One region of the Micromonospora sp. NBC_01699 genome, then DNA from elsewhere that is predicted to be linked to it. Evidence: riboswitches for the same ligand, from Rfam matches in the RefSeq annotation. Region 1 holds a riboswitch; each other region holds the start of a gene.
The links. Region 1 has a riboswitch for cyclic di-AMP ahead of OG792_RS34280 (C39 family peptidase). Riboswitches for the same ligand answer to the same signal wherever they lie in the genome.
Positions count from the first base shown of each region.

Region 2: linked by a shared signal. The riboswitch ahead of OG792_RS25315 (coiled-coil domain-containing protein) and the one ahead of OG792_RS34280 (C39 family peptidase) in region 1 are both predicted to bind cyclic di-AMP.
Region 3: linked by a shared signal. The riboswitch ahead of OG792_RS01885 (coiled-coil domain-containing protein) and the one ahead of OG792_RS34280 (C39 family peptidase) in region 1 are both predicted to bind cyclic di-AMP.
Region 4: linked by a shared signal. The riboswitch ahead of OG792_RS28425 (coiled-coil domain-containing protein) and the one ahead of OG792_RS34280 (C39 family peptidase) in region 1 are both predicted to bind cyclic di-AMP.

Region 1 covers NZ_CP109199.1:8,218,178-8,222,350, reverse strand. Annotated here, with positions in the region: gene OG792_RS34290 (class I SAM-dependent methyltransferase) at 1-301, shown strand, start outside; gene OG792_RS34285 (YbhB/YbcL family Raf kinase inhibitor-like protein) at 383-922, opposite strand; cyclic di-AMP (ydaO/yuaA leader) riboswitch at 1,550-1,693, shown strand; gene OG792_RS34280 (C39 family peptidase) at 2,108-2,959, shown strand; gene OG792_RS34275 (hypothetical protein) at 3,079-3,240, shown strand; gene OG792_RS34270 (hypothetical protein) at 3,237-3,464, shown strand; partial or broken gene OG792_RS34895 (aldo/keto reductase) at 3,520-3,693, shown strand; partial or broken gene OG792_RS34890 (hypothetical protein) at 3,921-4,127, opposite strand.
Region 2 covers NZ_CP109199.1:6,237,614-6,241,786, forward strand. Annotated here, with positions in the region: gene OG792_RS25305 (ABC transporter permease) at 1-1,031, shown strand, start outside; gene OG792_RS25310 (cation diffusion facilitator family transporter) at 1,136-2,056, shown strand; cyclic di-AMP (ydaO/yuaA leader) riboswitch at 2,364-2,494, shown strand; gene OG792_RS25315 (coiled-coil domain-containing protein) at 2,502-3,608, shown strand; gene OG792_RS25320 (hypothetical protein) at 3,776-4,173, opposite strand, start outside.
Region 3 covers NZ_CP109199.1:406,653-410,825, forward strand. Annotated here, with positions in the region: gene OG792_RS01880 (glycoside hydrolase family 65 protein) at 1-1,103, shown strand, start outside; gene OG792_RS01885 (coiled-coil domain-containing protein) at 1,135-2,172, opposite strand; cyclic di-AMP (ydaO/yuaA leader) riboswitch at 2,176-2,308, opposite strand; gene OG792_RS01890 (hypothetical protein) at 2,564-2,758, opposite strand; gene OG792_RS01895 (dienelactone hydrolase family protein) at 2,914-3,585, shown strand; gene OG792_RS01900 (NADPH-dependent F420 reductase) at 3,652-4,173, shown strand, end outside.
Region 4 covers NZ_CP109199.1:6,932,342-6,936,514, reverse strand. Annotated here, with positions in the region: gene OG792_RS28430 (MarR family winged helix-turn-helix transcriptional regulator) at 133-666, opposite strand; gene OG792_RS28425 (coiled-coil domain-containing protein) at 858-1,868, opposite strand; cyclic di-AMP (ydaO/yuaA leader) riboswitch at 1,872-2,003, opposite strand; gene OG792_RS28420 (copper resistance CopC family protein) at 2,234-3,106, opposite strand; gene OG792_RS28415 (hypothetical protein) at 3,195-3,569, shown strand; gene OG792_RS28410 (hypothetical protein) at 3,566-4,173, shown strand, end outside.

The DNA of each region.
Region 1 (4,173 bases):
CGAGTTCGCCATGGGCCCGGCGGACATCGCCACCGGACACGTACGGCGCTACACCAAGAAGACGATGCGGGCCGCACTGCTCGGCGCGGGGCTGACCGTGGAGCGGCTGCACTACGCGAACGCTCTGGGCCTCATCGGCTACTACATGGCGACGAACGTGTTCCGGCTGATGCCGAAGGAAGGCCCGATGGTGAAGGTCTACGACAGCCTGGTGCTGCCGGTGACCAAGGCGGCCGAGCAGATCGTGCGGCCACCGTTCGGACAGTCGGTCTTCGCCGTCGCCCGGGTGCCCGGCGCGTAGTTGGCCCGACCGACCAGGAGAGCGACGACCGACACCGTTCAACCCGTCCCCGGTGTCGGCCGTCCACTTACTCCGGTCAGCTCAGCCCTTGACCTGGTACGTGGGCCGGATCACCGCCCGTGCCAGGGTGTGGAAGGTCAGGTTGAAGCCGACGACCGCCGGGCTGTTGTCCGGCGTGAGGTCAAGCTTGTCCACATCGAGGGCGTGTACGGCAAAGAGGTACCGGTGCGGCCGGTCGCCGGCCGGCGGCGCCGCACCGCCGTACTCCTGGGTGCCGTAGTCGTTGCGGACGGCGAACGCCCCGCCCTCGACGGACCCGGCCTTGCCCGCGCCGCGCGGCAACTGGGTGACCGATACCGGGACGTTGACCAGCACCCAGTGCCAGAAACCGCTGGTGGTGGGCGCGTCCGGGTCGTAGCAGGTGATCACGAAGCTGCGCGTCGCGTCCGGGAACCCGGACCAGGCGAGCTGCGGCGACAGGTCGCCACCGCCCAGGCTGGAGTGGACGAACTCGTCGTCCAACTGCTCGCCGTCGCGTACGTCGTCGCTGGTCAGGGTGAACGCCGGCACCGGCGGCAGCAGGTCGTACGGGTCCGGCGCGATCGCTCGCTCAAGGTTCATCGAAAGGTCCTTCCAGAGATCGGGTGACTCGGTGTCTTTGTACCCTGTCTGACCCGGCCTACCGCCGCCGGTGGGCGAAACAACGGATGACGACCGGGTACGCGGCCGCGAATGTCGCTGTACGCCCATTCCCGCAGACGTTTATTCTTCGCTTTCGGGAAGCCGTTCCATTCACTCGCCCGGCCGACCTGTCGACGTTTCCATCCGATGATGAACGTCATTTCGTGCCCACCGGATCGCGCCCGGACCGCTTCGTTCGTCCGCCGGCGTGCGTCGGCGGCGGGACGGACGGTGCACCGGGCCGGCCGGGCCGGGCACCGGGGACGAGGGGACCGGCCCGAATCCGCCCAACGGACAATTCTCTGAACCGGACATCCGGCGGCAAGGGTCACCGGGTCGGCAAATCCGACACCCTCTATCTGCGGAACACAAGCGGGTACGCCCGCCACAGCCAAACTGGTCACTCCGGCGACAACCACTCTCCGTGATCATGGGGATAGACCCGAAACACCGGAAAGAAGCGGCGTGGGTCACGGTTTAAGCAGGCCAGTGGGGGTTGGCAGGAACAGAAGCCGCCCAGTAACGTCAGCCCGTCTGGTCCGGCCCTTAGTCACCGCGGGTGACACCGGAACAGGCCCGCTGAGTCGTAACTGTTACGAGCCGGGGACCCACAGTAGTTCTGGGGTGAATCCGCGAACCGTTGGTTCGTGGTAGGGCGAGCTTCCCGCCCGAATCCGTCAGCTAACCCGGTAGGCGGTATCGGAAGGAGAACATGCTCGTGCAGCGCCGTACCTGCCGTGGTCAATCCCTCGATCCCCCCGGTCCGCTCCGCCACCTGCCCCGGCTCGCCCGCACAGCGGCGCAGCCCGCGAAGGTAGCCCGCTAGGCCGTCCGACGACCGACGACGCGTGAGCGCGTACGCGGTCGGTGGCGCGAGGACGCGCGTGACCGGTGGGTGATCCAGAACCGTTCGGCGGCAATTTCGTCGGCGACGTTCATCCGGTGACGCATTCCACCGCTTCGCGGTGGCGGTTCCGCACGCCCCGATCCGGACTCGACGGCCGGCGGTGAATCCGCCCCGCCGATAACGCGTACGACGTCACGCGAACCGGCCCCGGCAGAGAAGAACGCCATCCCGAATCATGTGCCCCCGATCGCAGATCGGCACATCTGCGGAGGATTTATATGAAGCATCGTCAGCAACTCCGACGCGTCGTGACCGCCAACCCGTACCGGGCCAGCGTCGTCTCCGCCGCGGTTCTCGCCGTGGGTCTCACCACCGGCATCATGCTCACCCAGAACAACGGGTCGGCCGCGCCGACCAACCCCGAGACGGTCGCGGTCGCCGAGAGGCTGGGCGGCCAGGCCGGCGCCGAGGTCGCGCCCAGCCTGATCACGCCCAGCCCGGTCGTCCCGACCCCGAGCGCCTCGTCGGCGGCACCGGCACCGGCGGCGCCCTCGTCGGCTCCGCCCGCCACCACCAAGGCCCCGGCGACGCCGGTCAAGGCGGTCAAGAAGGCGGCTCCGCCCGCGTCGAAGGTGCTCGACTACGACTACGAGGCGCAGATCAACGGCTGGTACTGCGGCCCGGCGGCCGCCCGGATCGCCCTGACCGCCCGTGACCGCCAGCCGAGCCAGGACGACGTCGCCGCCGCCCTGGGCACCACTTTCAACGGCACCAACTCCGCCGACGACACCACCCGAGGACTGAACGCCCTGGCCAAGACCGACTTCTACCGGAGCACCTTCATCCCCGGGACCCCGTCCCCGGCCCAGATGGACCGGCTCCAGGCGGACGTCGTACACGCGGTCAGCAGCGGGTACGCGGTCGTGGCGAACATCGTCGGTTCGGCGACCGACGTCGACGGCGGCTGGCACGCGTACGACGGGGGTCACTACCTCACCGTGGTCGGCTACCGCGACAGCGGACGGACCGTGCAGATCGCGGACCCGGCGTACGTCAACGGGGTCAGCTCCTACTGGATGACCACCATCGACCTGGCCAACTGGATGGCTACTCGGGGCTACTCAGCCTGACCCACTCTCCCCCCGGCCCCGGGTGCCAGCCGTTCCGGTTGGTGCCCGGGGCTGTCCGTACCAGTGGGACGGTGGCCGTCCTGCCACAACCATCCAGGGACGCGTGCGTTGTCCCTGTCGTGACCATGGACCTCGCCGATCGGGCGGGCACCGACGACCGCGAGGTCCGGGTGGCCGACTCCGCCCCCTGCCGTCACTCCGAGTCGGCCGCCGCCGTGCGCCGGCACCCCGAACGAAAGGCCCAGGTGGTGGCCATGACCGGTCAGGTGCTCGTTCCGTGAGCCGCGTCGACGAACCGCTGACCCGCGCCGGGATCTGGGAGGCGGCGGCGATGACCATCGCCCAGCACCAGGACCGGGGGACCTCCTACGCCCCCGGCACCTGCGCCTGCTGCACCCCGGACGGCTGCGCGCAGCTACGTTGGGCGCAGGAGGTACGCGCCGGCCGCGACCCGGAGTACCCGGTCGGCACACCGGTCCCGCCGACGCTCAGGGCGATCAGCTAGCGCTCCGGGGCTGGCCGACCTGTTGCCGCTCTGCGTCGAGCGCGGGGTGGCGGTGATGGCGGCGGGAGTCTTCCAGGCCGGTCTGCTTGCCGAACCCCGAACCGGTGCCGCGTACGGCTATGCCGACGTGCCCGACGCCCTGCTCGACCGCGTCCTGGCCGTACGCGAGATCTGCACCCGGTACGGGGTGCCGCCGCTCGCGGCGGCGATCCAGTTCGCGTTCGGGCATCCGGCCGTCGCGACGGTGGTGGTCGGTGCGCGCGAACCACACGAGGTCGCAGCCTCTACGACCTGTCGGAACGTCATCTGGCCGTCGCGGGCACGAACCCACTCGGGAGCGACCGATGTCGCCGCGTTGTACAGCAGTTCCCCGCCGTCGCTCGCGATGGTGTTCGTGGCCAGGACGTACTCCTCGCCCGTGTCGCTCCGTAGGCGTGCCACTCCGGCTCGGATCTGCCCCATCGAAAGGCCGGTGTTGCGGAGCTCGCGCAGGATCTGGGCCTCGGCCAGGGCGATGAAGGGCAACCGTGGTCCGTGCGGGGTTTCGGGTGCCACCGAGTGCATGGCCGGTTGTTCAGGACCGTCGTAGCGGATCCACTGCTTGATAGTGCTCGCCGGGATACCGAGGTGCACACCCGCCGCGTGGGCAGTGAGAAGCGGCATCGTGAACCGCTCATCCCGTGGTCTCGTTCTCGGCGCCATGCTGGCC
Region 2 (4,173 bases), 2.0 Mb from region 1:
AGGTGCGGCTCGCACCGGCACCGGCGGACCCGCAGGTCCGGGTCTGGTCGGTGCCGCCCGAGCAGTTGCGCGGCCCGATCCGGCCGGAGGTGACCGACGGTGACCTGGCCGCCCTGCGGCCGGGCACGGTGGCGGTGAGCCGCCGGCTGGCCGAGGCCCGCAACATCGGCGTGGGCGACCGGCTCCCGCTCGGCCTGCCCGACACCCTGACCGGCCCGACCGATCCGGTTGGGCCGACCGATCCGGTTGGCCCAACCGGCCCAACCGAGCCAACCGGCCCAACCGAGCCAACCGGCCCAACCGAGCCAACCGGCCCAACCGAGCCGACCGGCCCAACCGGCCCGACCGAGCCGACCGGTTCGTCCGGGGGCGACGGTGTGGGGGGCTCGTTGGTCGTGGTCGCGCTCTACGACGACGCTCCGACCAGCGGTACGGCGCTGGTCGAGTGGAGCCGGTTCACCGCCGCGTACGGTCCGGGCGCGCCGAACCAGTTGCTCATCGACCTCGCCCCCGGTGTCGGTACGGCAGCCGGGCGGCAGGCGCTCGACGGGCTGCTGCGGGCGTACCCGGTGGTGCGGTTGAGCAGTGCGGCAGACCAGGCGAACGCGTTGTCGGCCACGCTGGACGAGCTGCTCGGCATCTTCGCCGCGCTGCTCGGCATGTCGGTGCTGATCGCGCTCTTCGGGATCAGCAACACGCTCTCGCTGTCGGTCTTCGAGCGCACCCGGGAGTCGGCCACGCTCCGGGCGCTGGGCCTGTCCCGACGGCAGCTCGGGCGCATGCTGCTGGTCGAGGCGGCGCTGATCGCGCTGGTCGGCGCGTTGGCCGGGATCGCCCTGGGGGTGGGGGTCGGCTGGACCGCGGCACTCGGGCTGATCAGCAGCTACGGGCACGGGCTGCCGGTCGTACCGGTGGGGCAGTTGGCCCTCTGCGCGGGCCTGGCCTGCGGCGCGGCGGTCCTGGCCGGGCTGCTGCCGGCCCGCCGGGCGAGCCGGGCCCCGATCGTGGCGGCGATGGCGAACGAGGGCTGAGCCCTCGCACCCTTCCGGCACCCGGCCGGTTCGACTCGGTGGCACACATTGCGATATCAGCATATGTTGGGCTATAGCGGTACCGGCTGACGGAGGGTGTGTGCGTGGGCACGGGTCATGACCACGGCGCGCAGGCGATGCGCGCCGCCGAGCGGCACCGGGGACGGCTCTGGTCCGCCTTCGGGCTGCTCGTCGTTGTCATGATCGTCGAGGCGGTCGCCGCCCTCACCACCGGCTCGCTGGCGCTGCTCTCCGACGCCGGGCACATGTTCACCGACGTACTCGGAATCGGCATGGCACTGGCCGCGATCACCGCGACCCGGCACGCCACCGACGACCCGCAGCGGACCTTCGGCCTCTACCGGCTGGAGGTGCTCGCGGCACTGGCCAACGCCGTGCTGCTGTTCGGCGTCGCGATCTACGTGCTGGTCGAGGCCGCCCGCCGGTTCAGCCAGGAGCACCCGCCGACCGTGCTGGCCGGGCCGATGCTGGGGGTCGCCATCGTCGGTCTGCTGGCCAACCTGGTCGCCTTCGGGCTGCTGCGCGCCGGGGCACGGGAGAGCATCAACCTGCGCGGCGCCTACCTGGAGGCGCTTGGCGACACGCTCGGCTCGGCCGGGGTGATCGTCGCCGCGCTGGTGATCGCGAACACCGGCTGGTGGTGGGCCGACCCGCTGGTCGCGGTCGCGATCGGCCTGTTCATCCTGCCCCGGACCTGGCGGCTGGCCCGAGCCGCGATCCGGATCCTGGTGCAGGCCGCACCGGAGCACCTCGACGTGCCCACGGTCGCCGCCCGGCTCTGTGCCGTACCCGGTGTCGCCAACGTGCACGACCTGCACGTCTGGACGCTCACCTCGGGCATGGAGGTCGCCTCGGCGCACCTCACCCTGTCCGCCGGCGCCGAGGTCGGCGCGGTGCTGGCCGCCGCCCGCGGGGCGTTGCACGACGACTTCGACATCGCACACGCCACCCTCCAGGTCGAGCCGGGCAGCGCGACCGAGGGCTGCGGCCCCACCGACTGGTAAACCCCATCGGGTACGCCCGCCGCCCGGCCGGGTACGGCCGGGCACGCCCGTCACCCGCTTCGGTACGGTCGCGGACGGCACGGGTAGGTGGCGCTGCCGGTAGCGCTCCTTACCGGGCACCGGAAGGTGACCACTCTTCGCTTACCTTGGCCTTAATTTTTGTCGCCCGACCGGGTGAAATTTTATGGTTATATCCGGCATATCATTTCGATTCACTTTGATCCTCTGACAAGCGACCACTGTCCGTACTGGAGCCGGCCGGTAGGCTCGGCTCCGGTCATCGCCGGGCGGCGCCCTCCGGCGCCTGTGGTGACCGTCGCCTAATCGCACATGCGAGCCGGGGAACCATCGCGTCATTGGGGTGCATCCGCGTCAGCGGTAGGGATCTTCCGTCCCGAACCCGTCAGCTAACCCGGTCGGCGGCTGACGGAAGGACGTGCACCGAATGCCATTGTTGGCGCCCGTACGACCCCGCCATCCGCGCGCGGTCCGTACCGCGATCGCGATCACCCTCACCCTGTTGGCCGCCTCGGTCACCCCCACCGCCGCGCTGGCCGCACCCGCCCCCCTCGGCACCGCCCCCCTCGGCACCGCCCCGCTGACCGCCGCGAACGTGCTCGCCGCCGCCCCCGGCGGCACCGACGACGAGGGCGGCAGCGACAGCCTGCGAGAGCAGCTCGACGTCGCGGCCAAGGGCTACCTCGACGCCCAGGCGGCACTGGACAACTCCACCAAGCGGCAGCAGCAGCTCGCCGCGCACCTGGTCACCCTGGAGGCCGAAGTGGTCACCAGGACCCGGACCGTCGGCGAACTGGCCGGCTTGGCGTACCGCACCGGGCGCCTGGGGCCCCTCACCGCCCTGCTCAACAGCGACTCGCCGGACGGCTTCCTGGACCGTGCGTCCTCCCTCGGCACGGTCGCCGCCAACGAGGACCGCCAGCTCCGGGACCTGATCGAGGTACGGGACCAGGAGACCCGGGCCAAGGCGGCGATCGACAACGAGATCCGTGAGCAGCGCAAGCAGCTCGACATCATGGCCAAGCGCAAGCAGCAGGCCGAACGGGCGCTCGCGCTCGCCGGCAGCGGCGGCTCCAGCCCCGGCGTCACCGCCAGCACCACCTCCCCCACGGCCAAGCCGGCCCCCCGCAACTCGGACGGGTCGTGGCCGAAGGAGTCGTGCAGCGTCAACGACCCGACCACCACCGGCTGCATCACCCCGCGCACCCTCAACGCGATGAACCAGGCCAAGGCGGCCGGCTTCACCCGTTTCGTCTCCTGCTTCCGCAGCGGCGGCTCGGGCGAACACCCGAAGGGCCGGGCCTGCGACTTCGCGGCGGAGAAGGGCGGCTTCGGCGGAATCGCCACCGGCGGCGACCGGACGTACGGCAACAACCTGGCGGCGTACTTCGTCAAGAACGCCAGCCGCCTCGGCGTGCTCTACGTGATCTGGTTCAAGCAGATCTGGCTACCCGGCAGCGGCTGGAAGGCGTACAACGGCGGCGGCGACCCCTCCAGCGACCACACCAACCACGTCCACCTCTCCATGAACTAACCCCGCCCCTCCCCCTCCCCTCTCCCCCTCTCCCCCTCCCCTCGCGTGCCCCCGCGCCCGCCCCCGGGCGCGTCGATCTAGGGCAAATACGTGTGATTAGAGATCAAGTAACCCCCATTCGCCCTAGATCGGCGCCGTGAGGGGGGTGGGGGGCGGGGGGTGGGGGGTTAGGGGGTGGAGTTCCAGAAGCCGATGATGGTGGCGGTCCACCAGCCGAGTTGGGAGATCGTGGCGGCTAGGGCGCCGGGGAGTAGGCGGGACCAGTGCGTGGGGGTGTCGCCGAGGTTGGCGAGGCGGTCGCGTACGCGGCCCAGGAACAGCCCGTTGATCCCCACCGCGAGTACGGCGACCAGCTTGAGCTGCACCAGCCCGGACGAGGTGTCGGGGCGCAGTGCCGCACCGCTGACGACCAGGCCCACCAGACCGAGCCAGATCAGCAGGTGTGCCCCCTGCGCCATGCCCAGTACGGTGCCGAGCCGTTCCCGGCGCAGAATCCAGCGCAGGCTGAACCAATCCACGGTGAGTACGGCTCCGAAGCCGATCACGAGACTGGCCAGGTGACAGA
Region 3 (4,173 bases), 470 kb from region 1:
TGCAGGCAACCGGTGACCAGGACTTCGAGCGCGAGATCGGGCTGGAGTTGCTGGTCGAGACGGCCCGGCTGTGGCGATCGCTGGGGCACCACGACCGGTCCGGGCAGTTTCACCTGGACGGGATGACCGGTCCGGACGAGTACACCGCGGTGAAGAGCGACAACGTCTACACCAACCTGATGGCGCAGCGGAACCTGCTGGCCGCCGCCGACGCGGTGACCCGGCACAGCGAGCACGCCTGGCGGCTGGGCGTGGACGACGAGGAGACCGCCGCCTGGCGGGACGCGGCGAACGCCATGCACATCCCGTACGACCCGGAGCTGGGCGTGCACCAGCAGGTGGAGGGCTTCACCCGGCTCCAGGAGTGGGACTTCGCGGGCACTCCGCCGGAGAAGTACCCGCTGCTGCTGAACTACCCGTACTTCGACCTGTATCGCAAGCAGGTGGTGAAGCAGGCCGACCTGGTGCTCGCGATGCACTGGCGCGGGGACGCGTTCACCGCGGAGGAGAAGGCCCGCAACTTCGCCTACTACGAGCGGCGTACGGTTCGTGACTCGTCGTTGTCGGCCTGCACCCAGGCGGTCCTGGCGGCCGAGGTGGGGCACCTCGAACTGGCCCACGACTACCTGGGCGAGGCCGCGCTGATGGACCTGCACGACCTGAACCAGAACACCCGCGACGGGGTGCACGTCGCCTCGCTGGCCGGGGCGTGGATCGCGCTGGTCGCCGGTTTCGGCGGGATGCGCGACCACGGGGACCTCCTGTCGTTCGCCCCCCGACTGCCGAACCGGATCGACCGGTTGGAGTTCTCGCTGGTCTGGCACGGGCACCGGCTGCGGGTTGACGTACGCGAACGCGACACCACGTACGCCCTGCGCAACGGCGACCGGAACGGGTCGGTGGAGCTGTTACACCACGGGGAGAGGGTCGAGGTCGGCTGCGACGAGCCGGTGACCAAACCGAATCCGGAGCCGCAACCGGTCGGTCCGGCGCCACAGCAGCCGCCCGGTCGGGCGCCGGCCCGGCGTGCCTCGGTCGCGGAGACCTCGGGTTCGGGGACCCCGGTGAAGAACGAGGTCGCGCCGAGCGAAACCCGCAACTGACCGGGCCCGGACCCGGCATCCGGCACCGGGATCAGAGCAGGGACAGGTGTACGTGGTTGGTGTGGTCGCTGGACGGGTCGCCCTTCGCGGACGAGTACGCCTTCCAACCGGTGGCCGGGAACCAGATCTGCCGGTACCAGATCACGTACAGGATGCCGAGCCGGTCGGCGTTGCGGACGAGGAACGCGGCGAGGTTGTTGCCGTACGTCTTGTCGCCGTCGGTGGCGTTGCCGCCGAACCCGCCGGGTTGCGCGGAGAAGTCGCAGGCCCGGCCCTTCGGGTGTTCGAACGGCCCGCCGGCGCGGTAGCAGGAGACGTACCGATCGAAGCCGAGCCGTCGTGTTTCGGTCAGCGCGTGCAGGGCGCGCGGGGTGAGGCAGCCGACGGTGGTCGGGTCGTCGCGGTTGCAGGACTGCGCCGGCAGGGAGCCGTCCCGGTTGCGCGGCGCGGGTGCCGCGACCGGTGAACTGGCGTTCACGAAACCCTCGGTGGCCGCGCCGCCGACCAGGGAGAGGGCGCGTTCCGCCGCCTCCTTCTGCGCGGCCATCACGGACAGCTGCCGCTGCTCGTCGGCCACCGCGGCGTCGGCCGCCGCCTTGGCCCGGCTGGCCCGGTTGCGGGCCTCGTGCAACCGGCGCAGCTTGCTGTTGTCGCGCTGCGCGATCAGGTCGAGTCCCTCTGCCCGGTCCATGAAGTCGTCCGGCGAGGCGCTGCCGAGCAGCGCGCTCAGTGGTCCTATCCGGCCGATCCGGTAGGCGCTCACCGCGACCTCGCCGACCTCGGGGGCGAGCTGGTCGAGCTGTGCCTCGATCTGCCGCAGCTCGTCGGCGTACGCGGCCTGGCGTTTGCGGGCGTTCTCGACGGCGACGCTCGCGGCGGCGTATCCACGCCCGGTCGATTCGAGTACGTCGCGTAAGAGGGGGTTGCCGCCCTCGTCGCCGAGTGTGGTCGGCGGCGAGGGTGTGGCCGAGGCGGGCCCGGCCGCGACCGCCGCGCCGCCCACCAGCATGCTCACCGCGGTGAGCAGGGTCAGAGCCAGCGAGAACCGCTGACGTCTGGATCTCGTCATGCACGTTCCTCCCGTCGGCCGCCGACCGGGTTAGCTGACGGGTTCGGGACGGAACTACCCCTACCGCGTGTGCGGACTCACCCCGACTACCTGGTTCCCCGGTTCGCCGGTGACGGCGATTGGGCGGCGGTCGTCGCCGACAGCAGAGGGGGTACCACCGGGTCGGAACCGAGGGTGACATTACCGGATCAGACGGACTTAGCAGCCGAATTCAGGGTCGCGGTCGAGGATTTCTCCTGCTAGGCGTACCACCGGCCGCCCCGCCGGTCCACGGGTCGGTGACCGACCCCGGCGGGCCTCACCAGGAGTGCCCGCCGGGGTTCGTCGGAGCGAACGTTCACGCCGCTGCGGCGCCCGGAATTTCCGGTGCCGGGCGCGGCGCGTCGTCACGTCAGCGGCGGTCCCCGGTCGAGGGGACGCCCGTCGGGTCGTGCGGGGTCACCCGGCGCGGGTCGTCCGAGGCTCGTGCCTGTGCCGCCTCGTCCGCCCAGTCCCGCCCCGCGTCCTTACGCTTGTCCCGTTTGTCGCCGGCCGGACCCGTGTCGGCTCGACCGGACTCCGACCTGGCGGATTTGTGGTGGGTCATGGCATCCTCACGATCGCCTCAGCGCGGGCCGCTACCGGCTCCGCCGTGGTCTTCCTGCCTGACCCGGTTCGCCTTCCCGAGCGGGGAGCCCGGCAAACGGTGATTGCCGGGCCGACGGGCGGTTGTTCCACCCGTAGCCGGGTACCGGACAGCAGGTGAACACAGTGACGACCGAAACCACCGTCTGGGCCGGGGAGGTGCAGCTCACCGCCGACCTGGTCACCCCCACCGAGGGGGCGGTCGGGGTGGTGCTGTTCGCCCACGGCAGCGGCAGTTCCCGGCGCAGCCCGCGCAACGTCGCGGTCGCCCGGGTGCTGAACCAGCGCGCCCTCGCGACCGTGCTGGTCGACCTGCTCAGACCCGAGGAGGAGCGGGCCGACGAGCAGACCGCCGAGCTGCGCTTCGACATCCCGATGCTCGCCGGACGGCTGGTGGGCGTGATCGACTGGCTGCGCACCGAGCCCGACACGGCCGCCCTGCCGGTCGGACTGTTCGGAGCGAGCACGGGTGCCGCGGCGGCGCTGGTAGCCGCGGCCGAGCGGCCGGAGCACGTACCGGCGGTCGTCTCCCGCGGCGGCCGCGCGGACCTGGCGGGTCCGGCCCTTTCCCGCGTACGGGCGGCGACGTTGCTGCTGGTCGGCGGTCGCGACGAACAGGTGATCCAGTTCAACCAGCAGGCCCGTGACGCGCTCGGCGGGGCAGTGGAACTGCGGATCATCCCGGACGCGACCCACCTGTTCCCGGAGCCCGGCGCGCTGGAGCAGGTGGCCGACCAGGCCGCCGACTGGTTCGCCGAGCGCCTACCGAGCTTCGGCGCCGCGCCCTGACCGGCGGCCGTCACCGGACTCACGCCCCGGCCCGTTCGTCGCCGGGATTGGCGGGTAACCACTGGCATGCACATCGGAATCATCGGCGCCGGGAGCGTCGGCGCAACGCTCGCCCGTCGGCTCGCCGCGGCCGGTCACGAGATCGCCATCGCGAACGCGAGCGGCCCACAGAATCTTCGGGATCTGGTGGGCGAACTCGGACACCGCTCGCACGCGGTCAGCCCCTCGGAGGCGGCCCGGTTCGGCGATGTGGTGATCGTCGCCGTGCCGTTCGGCCGGTACGACGAACTGCCCACGGCGGAGCTGAAGGGCAAGCCCGTCATGGACACCGGGAACTACACGCCGGAGCGGGACGGGGAGTACCCGGACCTGGAGCAGGACAGGGTCACCTCCAGCGAGTTGGTGCAGCAGCACCTCCGCGGTGCGAACGTGGTCAAGGCGTTCAACACCCTGCACGCCGAGCACATGCGCGACCACGCCCGCCAGTCCTCGGCCCAGGAGCGCTACGGCATTCCGATGTCCGGGGACGACCCGAAGGCCAAGCGGGCCGTCGCGGACCTGATCGAGGAACTCGGCTTCCAACCGGTG
Region 4 (4,173 bases), 1.3 Mb from region 1:
CGCGCCCGACCGGCCGCAACCTCGGCCATCCCCGGGCCAAACCCGCCGGTCCCACCGTGAGGCCGGGTCTTCGGCGCAGGTCCGGCCTCATGCCCCCCGGGGCACGGGCCGGTTCTCGTCGTAGGCCCGGTGTCAGTGGTCGCCGGGCACGGGCTCCGCGTCGAACGGGTCGGCGGTTTCGGTGTCGCAGGGTTCGGGTTCGGTGTCCTGCTCGAATCCGGCCCGCACGATGTCGGAGATCTCCGCGAGGGCGTCCAGTTGCTCGGGAGTGAGTACGTCGACCACCCAGCGCCGTACGTGCGACACGTGTTTCGGTGCGGCCCGCGTGATCTCCTGGAGACCGGTGTCGGTGATCAGGATGAACGCGCCCCGGGGGTCGGTGACACACGGCTCCCGCTCGACCAGCCCGCGCCGGGCCATCCGCCCCAGGTGGTGGGTGAGCCGGGTCTTCTCCCACTGGAGGTGGGCCCGGAGCTGGAAGATCCGCAGCCGCATCCCGGGCGCCTCGCTGAGGTGGACCAGCACGGCATAGTCGCTCTCGGAGAGTCCGGTGTCGGCGAGCAGTTGGCGGTTCAGCCGGCTCTGCAACTCCATCTGCATCGTGATGAAGGAACGCCAGGCACGCTGCTCCCGCTCACTGAGCCACCGTTCCCCGTTCGCCGCCACCCACCCATGATACCCACCAAGGATGACACGTCATCCTCCTCCAACCCCCTCCCCTCCCCTTCCCTCCCCGCGTGCCCTCACCCTCTCTCCCCGTCGATCTAGGGCAAATGGTGGTGAATAGAGATCAACAAGCACCCATATGCCCTAGATCGACGAGGCGAGGGGGTGAGGCACGCGGGGAGGGGGAGGGGTTAGAGCATGGACATGTGTACGTGGTCGGTGTGGTCGCTCTCGCCGCTGTAGGACTTCCAGCCAGTGGCGGGGAACCAGATTTGCTTGTACCAGATGACGTAGAGAATGCCGAGCTGCTCTGCGTTGCGGACCAGGAACGCGGTGAGGTTGTTGCCGTACAGCCGCTGGTCCTGGTTGCGGGCGGAAGCGAATCCGCTGTTGAGCAGGGACCAGTCGCAGGCGCGGCCCTTCGGGTGCTCGAACGGTCCACCGTTGCGGTGACAGCCGACGAAACGGTTGAAGCCGGCCTTCTTCACCTCGTTGTACGCGTGCAGCGTGCGCGGGGTGATGCAGCCTCCGGTGGTCGGGTCGTCCTTGCTGCACGACTCCCTCGGCCAACCGCCACTGGCCGTACGCGGGGCGGCCTTCGCCACCGGCGAGTTCGCGTTGACGAAGCCGTTGGTCAGTCGCTTGCCGCCGACCAGGGCGAGTGAGCGTTCGGCGTCCTGCTTCTGCCGCGCCATCACCGTCGCCTGCTTCTCCTGCTCCTTGACCTCGGCGTCGGCCAGAGCCTTGGCACGTTCGGCCAGTTCGCGGGCGGCGTTGAGCTCGCGCAGCTTCTGGTCGTTGACCGCGTTCATCTCGTCCATCGCGACCGCCCGTTGCAGGAACAAGTCCGGGGAGGCGCTGTTGAGCAGCGCCGATACGGCGCCGAGCTTGCCGGTGCGGTAGGAGCGGGCGGCGATCTCGGCGATCTGGGGGGTCAGCTCCTCGATCTGCGCCTCGGCCTTCCCCAACTCGGTGGCGAGGACGGCCTGTCGCTTCTTCGAGGCGTCGAGCGCGGCCTTCGCTTCGAGGTAGCGGCGACCGGTCGCCTCAAGAACCTCACTCAGCAGTGGCGTGTCGGACTCGGCCGGCCCGGGCGGGGTAGCCGGCGCGGCGAGGGCCGGAGCCGAGAACGGTGCCACCATGAGCAGGGTCGTGACCAATGCCAGGGCAGGCGTGAACCATCGGCGGAGGGGTGCCGTCATGCATGATCCTTCCGTTGGTCGCCGACCGGGTTAGCTGACGGGTTCGGGATGGAAGTGATCCCTACCGCTGTCGCGGATTCACCCCACGTACTCGGTTCCCCGGTTCGTCCAAGGACGATTAGGCGACGGTCCCGCCGGCGCCGGTTGGCGCCGATTGGCGTTGACCGCGAAGAATTCTACCGTGTGATCCGTACCGGTGGACATGCCCGTCCGGTGCGAAAAGCGTTATGGGACAACAACTTTCGGTTATCATTCGCCGTTCTGACTAACGTGGATACCGGCTGTAATGACGGCGGTGCCGATTGTCGAATCAGCGGTCGACGGCCGGTGATCCGTGTCAGTGATCGGCGGCCGGCGATCCGTGGTCAGCGGTTGCCGCGTTTGCGTGACGGCTGTGCCTTTCCGGTGGACCGGGAGCCGGTCGCCGCTTTCCTGGCCGCCGCCGCACGGCGGGCCGCGGCGGTGGTGACCGGTCGCCTGCGGTTCGCCGGCCCGGTGTTGATCCGTGCCGTCCGCCGGGGTCGCAGGGTCAGGCCCACGATGACCGCCACGCCGACGAGGAGCAGCACCGGCAACAACCAGACCATCGGGCTGCCGTCGTCGGTGGCGCCGCTCGCGGTGTCCGGAACCGGCGCCGCCGGTGCGGTGCTGCTGCCGGTAACCGCGCCGGGATTGGCCGAGGCCGGCCGGTCCGGGTTCTCGGCGGCGGCGAGCAGGGCCGGGTCGGCGGCGTTCGTCGGTGCGGTCCAGCCCTGCGGCGCGGCGGTCGGCGCCCCGGAGTAGGAGAACTTCACCGTTCCGCGTACGGGCTCGCTGTCGGAGGCGACCGAGAGATAGCTGGCGGTGTACTCGCCCTTCTCCGGCCAGTGCGAAACCTGGACGAACGCGGAGTATCCGGTGTGATAGAGCTTCGGCTCCCACTTGCCGTTGACCAGGTTCAGTTCGGTGACCGGGCGGTCGAGCCGCTTGTCCGGACCGGGCTGCCAACCGGCGTCGACCCGTACGCCGCTCGGTGTCGTCAGGGTGAAGTACGCGTTGGCGGTGGGAGCCTCGGTGAAGTACAGCTCCAGCGCCTGCATCGGCCGCGACAGGGTGGCGCCGGCAACCGGGTCGGAGACGGCGAGCTGACCGTGGGCCGACGCGGGCGCGCCGGTCACGGCGAGCACGATCGTGGCGCCGAGCGCGACGGCGAGCAGGCGGCATGCCGCGCGGACGGTGACCAGGGGGGTCGATCGCATCGGCCCATCATGGTGGCTTCCGCTGTGCCCGGCAAGACGCTACAGTCGCTTCCCGATGTGGCGGGACCGGCTGACTGGGGAGACAGTGATGATGTTCTCTATCGGCCGTCGTCGTGCACTGGCCGCTCTGTTCGGCTCGGCCCTGCTGGCCCTCGCCGGCACCGGATGCGGTTCCACCGACGAACCGGTGGACGCGAGCGCCCCGGTCGAGGTGGCCATCACCGTCACCGAGGGCCGCGCCGAGCCGCAGCCGGGTCGGGTGGACGCGAAGAAGGGCCAGTCGGTCCGGATCACCGTGACCAGCGACGTGCCGGACCGGGTGCACGTGCACGGGTACGACGTCGGCGCCGAACTTCCCGCCGGTCAGCCGGCCACGGTCGAGTTCGTGGCGGACCGGGACGGCCTGTTCGAGGTCGAGACGCACGAGTCCGGGCTGCTGCTGTTCCAGCTACTGGTCCGATGAGGACGGTGCCCGAGCTGCTCGCTCACGGGGTCGGCGGGCGGCAGGACCTGCCCATCCCGTTCGCGTACGCGGTGACCGGTGCGGCGCTGGCCCTGGTCATCTCGTTCGTCGTGCTGGGCGCGTTGTGGCGGGAGCCGAGGCTGGGCGACCCCGAGGCGGGTCGGCCGCTGCCGGAGCGGGTCGCGCGGCTGGTCGACTCGGCCGGGTGGCGGTGGACGCTGCGTGGCCTGGGACTGGTGTTCGCCGCCTACTTCGCGCTCGGACTCTTCTTCGGGCCGGATGTCGACCGCAACCCCACCGCGGGCCTGTTCTACGTGGTGTTCTGGGTCGGGCTGGTGCCCGCCTCGCTGCTGTTCGGACCGGTGTGGCGGTCGCTGAATCCGCTGCGTACGGTCTATCTGCTCGGTGCCGCGCTGGTTCGACGGGATCCGCGGCGGGGGTGGCGGGCGCTGCCGCCGCGACTCGGTTACTGGCCGGCCGCGCTGGGCCTGCTGGCCTTCGTCTGGTTGGAACTCGTCGCGCCGGACCGGGCCACCGTGCCGGTCATCCGTACCTGGTTGGTGCTCTACGCGCTGCTGATGCTGGTCGGCGCGGCCCTGTTCGG